One region of the Mesorhizobium sp. M2A.F.Ca.ET.046.03.2.1 genome, then DNA from elsewhere that is predicted to be linked to it. Evidence: predicted binding sites of a transcription regulator. Region 1 holds the regulator's gene; each other region holds the start of a gene.

What was found. Region 1 encodes PhoB, which activates phosphate uptake and scavenging genes when phosphate is short. Its sites were predicted from a motif close to TGTCATNNANCTGTCAT; they were not measured.
Region 2: a site for PhoB is predicted at 1,792-1,808, ahead of EJ072_RS34350 (RNA degradosome polyphosphate kinase). Genes of this name have one in related genera too.
Region 3: a site for PhoB is predicted at 1,783-1,799, ahead of EJ072_RS01370 (LTA synthase family protein). Genes of this name have one in related genera too.

The regions. Positions count from the first base shown of each region.
Region 1 is NZ_CP034449.1:4,063,382-4,066,656, forward strand. It holds gene pstB (phosphate ABC transporter ATP-binding protein PstB) at 1-250, shown strand, start outside; gene phoU (phosphate signaling complex protein PhoU) at 271-978, shown strand; gene phoB (phosphate regulon transcriptional regulator PhoB) at 996-1,685, shown strand; gene EJ072_RS19435 (ROK family protein) at 1,848-3,083, opposite strand.
Region 2 is NZ_CP034449.1:7,141,754-7,145,028, reverse strand. It holds gene EJ072_RS34365 (BrnA antitoxin family protein) at 1-209, opposite strand, end outside; gene EJ072_RS34360 (FAD-dependent monooxygenase) at 225-1,460, opposite strand; gene EJ072_RS34355 (zinc-finger domain-containing protein) at 1,468-1,713, opposite strand; gene EJ072_RS34350 (RNA degradosome polyphosphate kinase) at 1,963-3,275, shown strand, end outside.
Region 3 is NZ_CP034449.1:236,644-239,918, reverse strand. It holds gene EJ072_RS01370 (LTA synthase family protein) at 1-1,734, opposite strand, end outside; gene fabD (ACP S-malonyltransferase) at 2,011-2,952, shown strand; gene fabG (3-oxoacyl-[acyl-carrier-protein] reductase) at 3,013-3,275, shown strand, end outside.

The DNA of each region.
Region 1 (3,275 bases):
CCTGCTCGACGAACCGGCCTCGGCGCTCGATCCGCTCTCGACCGCCAAGATCGAGGAGCTGATCGACGAATTGCAGGCCGACTACACGATCGTCATCGTCACCCACAACATGCAGCAGGCGGCGCGCGTGTCGCGGCAGACGGCGTTCATGTATCTGGGCGAGCTGGTGGAATTCGACCGGACCGAGAAGATATTCACCTCGCCCCGCGAGAAGCGCACCCAGGACTACATCACCGGCCGCTTCGGCTGAGCTCATACGAGGACAACATCATGGCCGAACATACCGTCGCCTCGTTCGACGAGGATCTGAGGCAGATCAGCCGGCTCATCAACGACATGGGCGATCTCGCCGGCTCCATGGTCGGCGGCTCGACCAGGGCCCTGCTCGAAAGCGACAATGCGCTGGCGCAGCGCGTCGTCTCCGACGATGCCATCATGGACGCGCGTCAGCGCGAGCTTGACGACCGCGCCATCACGCTGATCGCCAAGCGCCAGCCGATGGCGGACGATCTTCGCCACGTGGTCGGCTCGATACGCATGGCGGGCGACCTCGAACGCATCGGCGATCTCGCCAAGAACATCGCCAAGCGCGTCGGGTCAGTCGGCGTCAGCACCGCCCCGCGCGACCTCACGCATTCGATCGATTCCATGGCGCAACTGGTGCTGATCCAGGTCCAGGGCGTGATTCAGGAATATACGGTGGGTGATGCCACGGCGCTGGCCAAGCTTCGCAACGACGACGAACGCATCGACGTCAAATACACCTCCGTCTTCCGCGAGCTGTTGACCTACATGATGGAAGATCCGCGCAACATCACCGCTTGCACTCATCTTCTGTTCTGCGCCAAGAACCTCGAGCGCATCGGTGACCATGTGACCAACATCGCCGAGAACGCCTATTATGTGCTGACCGGCACGCAATTGCCCGCCAACCGTCCCAAGCAGGACGAGACGGCAATGTCGGCGCCGGCCGCCTGACGGAAAAGGTTACCCCGATGATCGCGCCACGCATCATGGTGGTGGAGGACGAGGAGCCGCTGGGGGTGCTGCTTCGCTACAATCTCGAATCCGAGGGTTACCAGGTGGAAGTGGTGACCCGCGGCGACGAGGCCGAAATCCGCCTTCAGGAAAATGTTCCCGACCTGCTCGTGCTCGACTGGATGGTGCCGGCGGTCTCCGGCATCGAGCTCTGCCGGCGTCTCAGGATGCGGCCCGAGACCGAGCGGCTGCCGATCATCATGCTGACCGCGCGCGGTGAAGAAAGCGATCGGGTTCGAGGTTTGTCCACCGGCGCCGACGACTATCTGGTCAAGCCGTTCTCGACGCCGGAGTTCATGGCGCGCGTCAAGGCGCTGCTGCGCCGCGCCAAGCCGGAGGTGCTGTCCAGCGTGCTCAAGGTCGGCGACATCGTGCTCGACCGCGAATCGCACCGCGTCTACCGCAAGAAGAGCGAGATCAGGCTGGGCCCGACCGAGTTCCGCCTGCTCGAGTTCATGATGCGGCATCCCGGCCGCGTGTTCTCGCGCAGCCAGCTACTCGACAATGTCTGGGGCGAGACGATCTATATCGACGAGCGCACGGTGGACGTGCATGTCGGCCGCCTGCGCAAGGCCGTCAACAACGGCCGCATGCCGGACGTCATCCGCACCATCCGCGGGGCGGGTTATGCAATCCGGGAAGACTAGGGATATGCTGATATTCAGGTGAGGCCGGCCTGCGAATGGCGGCTTCCTGCGCTTCCGGTACTCACGTACCAAAAAGTACGCTCCGTTCCGGTTCTCGGAACCCACCATTCTCGACTCGGCCTGACCTGAATCTCAGCATATCCCGGCGCTTGAGCTTGCGGCTTATGCGACGTGCTTGCCCGCTCTTGCCTGGACACCCGGCGCGAAGATCTCCTGATCGACGAAGGTCAGCGCGCGGGTGGCGCAGCCTTCGCGGATCAGCGGCAGCTCGTTCGGCTCGGTGTCGAAGGAGATCGAGCTCGAGTGCTGGCCGCCGGCGGTCTGGGCGATCGCCTCCCTCAGCGCCGGCTCGATCAGGTCGAAGGCGGCCGCGCTGACGCCGACCATGGCGACCGGCGCCGGGTCGATGAGGGCGAACAGGCTGCCAAGACCGAAGCCCAGCGCCTCGCCGGCCCGACGATAAGCTTCCCGTTCGGGGCCGTCCTCCTGCCGGGCCTTTGCGGCCAGCGCGCGCATGTCGGCGTCGCCGATGTCGGTCGGCGCGGCGTCCTCGCTTATCCCCATGGCGCTGCGCCAGATGGCGTAGTTGCCGGCATAGGCCTCGACGCAGCCGCGGCGGCCGCAGCGGCAAAGCGCGCCGCCCGGACGATGGATCATGTGGCCGAACTCGCCGCCGGAGGAATGCGTGCCGGTGAACAATTCGCCCTTCAGCACCAGGCCCATGCCGATGCCGTGCGAGAGCAGGATGGCTATGAAATTGTCGCGATAGCGCTCGGGATCGCGCCATCGCAGCGCCACCGCCATCATGTTGCAGTCGTTCTCCATGGTGGCGGGGATGCCGAATTCCCTCTCCAGGATGTCGGCGAACGGAATGTCGGTCAGCGGCGTGATCGGCGACCATAGCATGGCGCGCGCGTGGGAATCGGTGATGCCTTGAATGCCCATGGCGATGCGGGCGACGCTGCCCACGTCGAGATCGGGATCCTGCAGCCGGCGCCGGACGATCGCCAGGCACTCGCCGATCAGCTCGTCGCGCGGCATGACGAGCGTGTCCAGGCGCCGCTGTTCCTCGGCGATCACCTGGCCGGCATAGTCGATGACGGCGACCGACAGGAAGTTCAGCGACAGCACCACCGTCAGCACCGCGGCGGCTTCGGGATTCAGCGCCAGGCCGATCTGCGGCCGGCCGCGTTTCAACGCCGTCGGCTCGCTGGCCTTGCTCTCGGTGAGGATGCCCTCCTGGATCAGATCGGCGGAGATCGCCGAAATGGTCGAGTGGCTGAGGCCGGTGGTGGCGGCAATTTCCGTCCGCGATGGCTGGCCGGCGCGGCGCACGGCCGAAATCACCATGGCGCGGTTGCGCCGGCGCAAATCGTCGTGACGGATTCCGACCGACATCGTCTCGCACGTCCTCCCCGGTCATCGCGGCCTTGTGATGATGCCATGGCCTGTCGCTGACACGCTAAGGATAGTGGCAGAAGCCAAAGCCGATGTCATTATTTATTGCGGACTCCGAAAAAAATGCCTGGACCCATCAAATGCCATCAGAATGTCGGTTGACAGCTTCATTTCGCTGGACCACTATTTTTT
Region 2 (3,275 bases), 3.1 Mb from region 1:
TCGAGACGAAGAGTCAGCTGCTGCTTGATCGGTTTGAAATACGGATTTCGGACAGCCGTCCGCCAGAACTCTTCCGTCAATTCCGGAATATCGCTGGTATCGATATCATCTTCCCGTCGCGCTTTCAGGGCAGCGATTTCAGCCTTCTGAGCTTCCGTCAGAGGCGGTGGATTTGTTGGATCGAATTTATATCGAACGGTTTTGTTCATAACGTCTTCAACGTCCTACCCCTGCACCACCTTCCGTTCCTCCCAGCCATAAAGCCAGTCCAAGTCCGCGGCGAGCTTCTCCGGCGGCCGCGTCGCCAGCACCAGATTGCGGGCGACTGCCACCGGTCCCCAGGCGTGCCAGGTCAGCCGATTGAACGCGCCGCGTTTGAGCACCCTTTCGACGCGCGGCCGCCTGAGATTTTCCCAGACGGCGAGGCTGTGGGCCGGATCGCCGGGAAAATCGGCAACGAGATTGGCGAGCACTGAGGCGTCCTCGATTCCCATGGCCGCGCCCTGGGCCGCGAACGGCGTCATCGCATGCGCGGCGTCGCCGATCAGCGCGATGCCTTGCGGGACGGCCCAGCGCTGTTGCCGGACAGTGTGCATTGGAAACGCCGTCCACGACCCCGCCAGCGCGATGAGCTTTGCGAGCATCGGTGCGGTGCCACGCATGGCATTGGACAGGATGGCCGGGTCGGCATGGCCCGACCAGCCTTCCGCGATGCGTTCGCCTCTGGTGAAAGCGGCGAGGTTGACGGTGCGGCCCTTGCTCACGGGATAGGCGACCAAATGGAAGCCGGGATGCAGGAAGGTTGTGACGCAGCCCGCCACCCCGATCTCGGCAAATGCCTGCCCGGCGGGGCTGTCGACCGCCACGGTGGTGCGCCAGGCCAGTCGGCCCGAGAAGCGGCTTCTCGCGAAGGCGGAGTCCCGGGCCGCAAGCTGCGCGCGAACCGTCGACCAGACGCCATCGGCTCCAACCAGCAGGCCGGCTGCAATCGACGTGGTTTTGCCGTCGGCCTCTACCGTCGCGGTCACGCTTCGCTGGTCGGCGGCGATGCCTGTCACCCGCGCACCGGTAACGAGCTCGATATCCGACCGCCCTGCCATTTCCTCCGCCATGGCCGCCTGCAGGTCGGCGCGGTGCGCCACCAGATAGGGCGCGCCCCAGCGCTTCTCGGCCGCCTGTCCAAGCGGCACGCGGGCCAGCTCACGCAGGCTTTTCGCATCCTTCAGCACCACCGCTTCGGGCCGGACCGCGTTGGGCAACAGACGGTCGAGCACGCCAAGCCGGCGCAGGATGCGGGTTGCGTTGGGAGCCAGCTGGAGGCCGGACCCGGCCGCTTGGAGCTGCTTGGCCTGCTCGAACAATTTGACCGGCAAGCCGCGCTCAGCGAAGGCAAGTGCTGCCGTCAATCCGGCGATGCCGGCCCCGGCTATGACGACTTGCCGGGACCGTGCTTCAATCATGGTCGGCTCAGGCGGCCTGGTCGACATAGAGGCAGCCGGCTGGCTGCGTTTCTGTCGCCTTCAGCGACGGCGAATAGCGATAAAGCGTCGAGCAGTAGGGGCAGACCTTTTCATTGTCGTCACCCATGTCGAGGAACACGTGCGGGTGATCGAAAGGCGGGTTGGCGCCGGTGCACATGAATTCCTTGACGCCGATCTCGATGACCGGATGGCCCGCGTCGTTCTGGAAATGGGGAATGCTACCGCCTGCCATCGTCGTCTCCAATCGGGTTCGGCCAGTGGGTGTGACCCGCCTGCATCTGGAGCATAACATGCCAGTTTGCAAGATCGATGAAATCAAACTGTCGCAAAAGGCTGGCAGAGGATAAGTTGAGCCGGTTAAGCGCGTGAGGCTGGCACGGAGCGATTCCGTGACGATCATGCGTCACAAAGAGATGTTAGAGCGTCGCCGGACGGCAAGATGCGGCGCTCCCTGGGGCGGTTGCGGGCAAGAGCGGGAAACATGAACGAACTGAAGCCGGTGCAGAGCGAGTTCATCACCGTCGAGGCGGCGAGCCCCGACGGCGGCAATCCCGACCGTTTCGTCAACCGCGAATTCTCCTGGCTGCAGTTCAATCGCCGCGTGCTGGAAGAATCGCTCAACGAGCATCATCCGCTGCTCGAGCGCGTACGCTTTCTGTCAATCTCGGCCGCCAATCTCGACGAGTTCTTCATGGTCCGCGTTGCCGGCCTTGCCGGTCAGGTGCGCGAAGGGATCGCGCTGAAGAGCCCGGACGGCCGCACGCCCGAGCAGCAGCTCGAGCAGCTGCTGCGCGAGGTCGAGCGCCTGCAGGAGGACCAGCAGAAGAGCCTCTCGGCGCTGATGGCCCTGCTCAACAAGGAAGGCATCGAAAGCATCACCCGCGACGCGCTGACCAAGGATGAGAAGACCTGGCTGGAGGAGCATTTCCAGGAACAGGTCTTCCCGGTGCTGACGCCGCTGTCGATCGACCCGGCGCATCCGTTTCCCTTCATCCCCAATCTCGGCTTTTCCATCGCCTTGCAATTGCGCCATCGCAAGAACGGCGAGGAGATGAGCGCGCTCTTGCGCCTGCCGGTGGCGCTCAGGCGTTTCATCCGCCTGCCGGACCGCAAGCGCCATGTGCGCTTCATCCCGCTGGAGGAGGCGGTCGGCCTCTATATCGGCAAGCTGTTCCCCGGCTATGAGGTCAAGGGCTCGGGCACGTTCCGCATCATCCGCGACAGCGATATCGAGGTGGAGGAAGAGTCGGAAGACCTCGTGCGCCTGTTCGAGACGGCGCTGAAGCGGCGGCGCCGCGGTTCGGTGATCCGTATCGAATTCGACACGCTGATGCCGGCCGAATTGCGCGACTTCGTCGCCGGCGAGCTCGGCGTCTCGGCGAGCCGCATCAGCGTGCTCACCGGTCCGCTGGCGCTCAATCAGATTTCCGAGATCGTCGCCATTCCGCGCGACGACCTGAAGTTCACCCCCTACAATCCGCGCTTCCCCGAGCGCATCCGCGAGCATGGCGGCGACTGCCTTGCCGCCATCCGCGAGAAGGACATCATCGTCCACCACCCTTACGAATCCTTCGACGTGGTGGTGCAGTTCCTGCGCCAGGCCGCCGCCGACCCGGAGGTGGTGGCGATCAAGCAGACGCTCTACCGCACTTCGAACGACAGCCCGATCGTGCGCGCGCTGATCGACGCCGCCGAGGCCGGCAAGTCGGTGACCGCGCTGGTCGAGCTCAAGGCGCGCTTCGACGAGGAGGCCAATATCCGCTGGGCGCGCGACCTTGAGCGCGCCGGTGTCCA
Region 3 (3,275 bases), 3.5 Mb from region 1:
GTAATGTTCGCGTAGCGCGCCGAGGAAGCCGGTGTAATAAGGATGCGTGATGCCGGCCGTGGTCAGGATGTGGTAGGGCAGGAAGGCCGGGCTCACCGCGCCCACGTTCTGCACCGGACCGGAGCGGTTCGACCAGATCACCAATGGCGTGTCGTGGTGCTCGAGCGCGGCGTCGCTAGGCTCCTTGCGAGGCGCGACATTGTCCTTGAGGAAGCCGGTTTCGACATAGACGGGTCCGAGCGGCGGCAGGTGGTCGCCGAAGAAGGCGATGATGGTCGGCCGCTGGCGCTTCTTCGCCCAGTCGATCAGCCGCTGCAGGCCATGATCCGCGTCGGCCGAGCCCTCGACGTAGGAAAGCAGCGATTCCCGCGCCCAGGAACTGATCGGCGCATCGACCGAATGCGTCGGATTGTAATAGCGGTAGGGTTCGTAAGGGCCATGGTTCTGCAGGCTGACGGCGAACAGGAACACCGGATCGTCGCTGGCGTCGGCCTCGCGGATGATCTCATCGGTCATGGCCGCGTCGGACGCCAGCGGCCCGCGCTTTTCCATCGGCGGCAGCGTCTCTTCGGAGCGGAAGTCGTTGAAGCCGAAATCGGCATAGACGGCGCCCCGGTTCCAGAACCAGTTGGTGCCGGGATGGATGGCGCGCGCCCGGTAGCCCTCGCTCTTCAGGAAGGTCGCCAGCGAGGGCGTCGGCGTGCGCACATATTGCTGGTAGGGGATCGAGCCGGCCGGCAGGAAGGCGTTGGAGAAGCCGGTCAGCGCCTCGAACTCGATATTGGCGGTCATGCCGCCGAACTCGGGCGAGAACATCGAGCCGGAGCGCAAGGCGCGCACGGTCGGGATCGGATCGGGCTTGATGCTGACGCCGGGCAGTCGCGTCGGATCCCAGAAGGATTCGCTCATCACCACCACGATATCCGGCTTCTCCTCCGGCACCGAAGCGGCGACGTCGGAGCGCTGGATCGCGTCCATCGCCTTTTGCGAATAGCCGGGCGGCGCCGAGACATGCGCCATCGGCACATTCATCGCGAAGGCCAGCGCAAAACCGTTCGAGGCGTAGTTTTCCTTCTGGTCCCACATGATCGGGATGATCTGCAGCCGGTCGCGCGTCCACGAGAAGGTGGCGTAATCCATGATCGATACGAAGAAGGCGAGCAGCGGCACGGCAAGCGCCAGCCGCGCCAGACGACCCTTGCGGCTGAGGATCGGCACCCGCCGACGCCAGATCCGCCAGCCATAGACCAGCAGCGCCAGCCCGCCGACGATTGCCGCGGCCAGCATGATGGCCGTCCATGGCCGCTCGCGCACCAGAAGCGGCATCAGCGCCATGATCTGGCGGGCATAGAGGAAATCCGTCGGATAGAGCGGATCGCCGAGATAGTGCGATTTCTGGTGACCGACAAAGGCGAGCGCCAGCGTCAGCGGCGCCACGATCATCAGGCTCTGGTGGCTGCGGCCAATCACGGCGTCCAGCCCGACCAGCACCAGCGCGAAGACGATGATGGTGGTCCAGCCCGGCTTGAAGGGCTGCAGGAAGAAATCGACCGTGCCGAAGAAATCGCCGCGCACGATCCATTCGATCGCGAACACGAGAAGAGCGGAGACGAGAAGCGTCGCCAGGCCGTAGCGTACGGTCGGCCAAGGTCGCCCCGGCAGGTAGCCGGTGGACGGATCGTCTTCCAAAAATTGCGGCACGGGCTTGGCCGCGCCTTTCCTGATCCTTGCCACTCTACTTCCCCCGGCCACGCAACACGCCTTCCACGCACGTCACGGCTCTGTCATCAAAATGTCACGCAAAGCTAGCGCCTGTGGCGGAAATAAGAAGAGCCAGCAAAGTAAACGTGAGCGGTTTTCATCAGGTGTGATCGCCAAAAAGCCTTTTGGAACAGGGAGTCAGTCGGGTTTTCCGGCTGAAAGACGGGTTAAAGGGATGCCCGCGGGCTTGACTTGGCTGTGCGCCTTGCGCCAGAGGCAGGGAAAAATCAGGCTCTGGAGACACCAAAAATGGCCGTCGCATTCACCTTTCCGGGACAGGGCAGCCAGGCCGTCGGCATGGGCAAGGACCTCGCCGATCAATTCCCGGAAGCGCGCCGCGCCTTCGAGGAAGTGGACGCCGCGCTCGGCGAAAACCTGACGAAACTGATCTGGGAAGGCCCGGAAGAGACGCTGACGCTGACCGCCAACGCCCAGCCGGCGCTGATGGCGGTGTCGCTGGCGGCGATGCGGGCGCTCGAAGCGCGCGGCTTCTCGCTGAAGGACAAGGTGGCCTATGTGGCGGGCCATTCGCTGGGCGAATATTCCGCGCTTGCCGCGGCCGGCTTCGTTTCGGTCGGCGATGCTGCGAAGCTGCTGCGCACCCGTGGCAACGCCATGCAGGCGGCGGTACCCGCCGGCGAGGGCGGCATGGCGGCCATCATCGGGCTGGAGCAAGCCGATGTCGCAGCGGCCTGCGCGGAAGCGGCCAAAAGCTCCGTCTGCCAGGTTGCCAACGACAATGGCGGCGGCCAGCTAGTGATTTCAGGCGCCAAAGCGGCGGTCGAGCTGGCGGCGAAGCTGTGCACCGAAAAGGGCGCCAAGCGGGCGCTGATGCTGCAGGTTTCGGCCCCCTTCCACTCGGCGTTGATGGCGCCGGCGGCCGACATCATGCGCGAGGCGCTGGCGAGCGTGGAAAAGCAGGCGCCGGTGGTCCCGGTCGTCTCGAACGTGACGGTGACGCCGACCAGCGACCCGGACGAGATCGCCCGCCGGCTGGTCCACCAGGTGACCGGCCGCGTGCGCTGGCGCGAGACGGTGGAATGGTTCGGCGCCAATGGTGTCGCCACGCTTTACGAGGTCGGCGCCGGCAAGGTGCTGTCGGGCCTGGCGCGCCGCATCAACCGCGACATCGCCACCGGTGCCATCGGCACGGCGGCGGAGGTAGAGGCGGCGCTGGCGGCGCTCGCCTGACAGGCTGGCGATTTGACGGCACCTGTGCCAAGGGTGCCCCTCTGAGATCAGGAGAGAAAAATGTTCGAACTGACCGGCCGCAAGGCGCTCGTCACCGGCGCATCGGGAGGCATCGGCGAGGCGATCGCCAGGGTGCTGCACAGCCAGGGCGCCATCGTCGGCCTGCACGGCACGCGCGTGGAGAAGCTGGAAGCGTTGGCAGGCGAGCTTGGCGACCGCGTAAAGCTGTTTCCGGCGGATTTGACCGACCGCGACGCGGTGAAGGCGCTCGGCCAGAAGGCGGAGGCGGATCTCGAAGGCGTGGATATCCTGGTCAACAATGC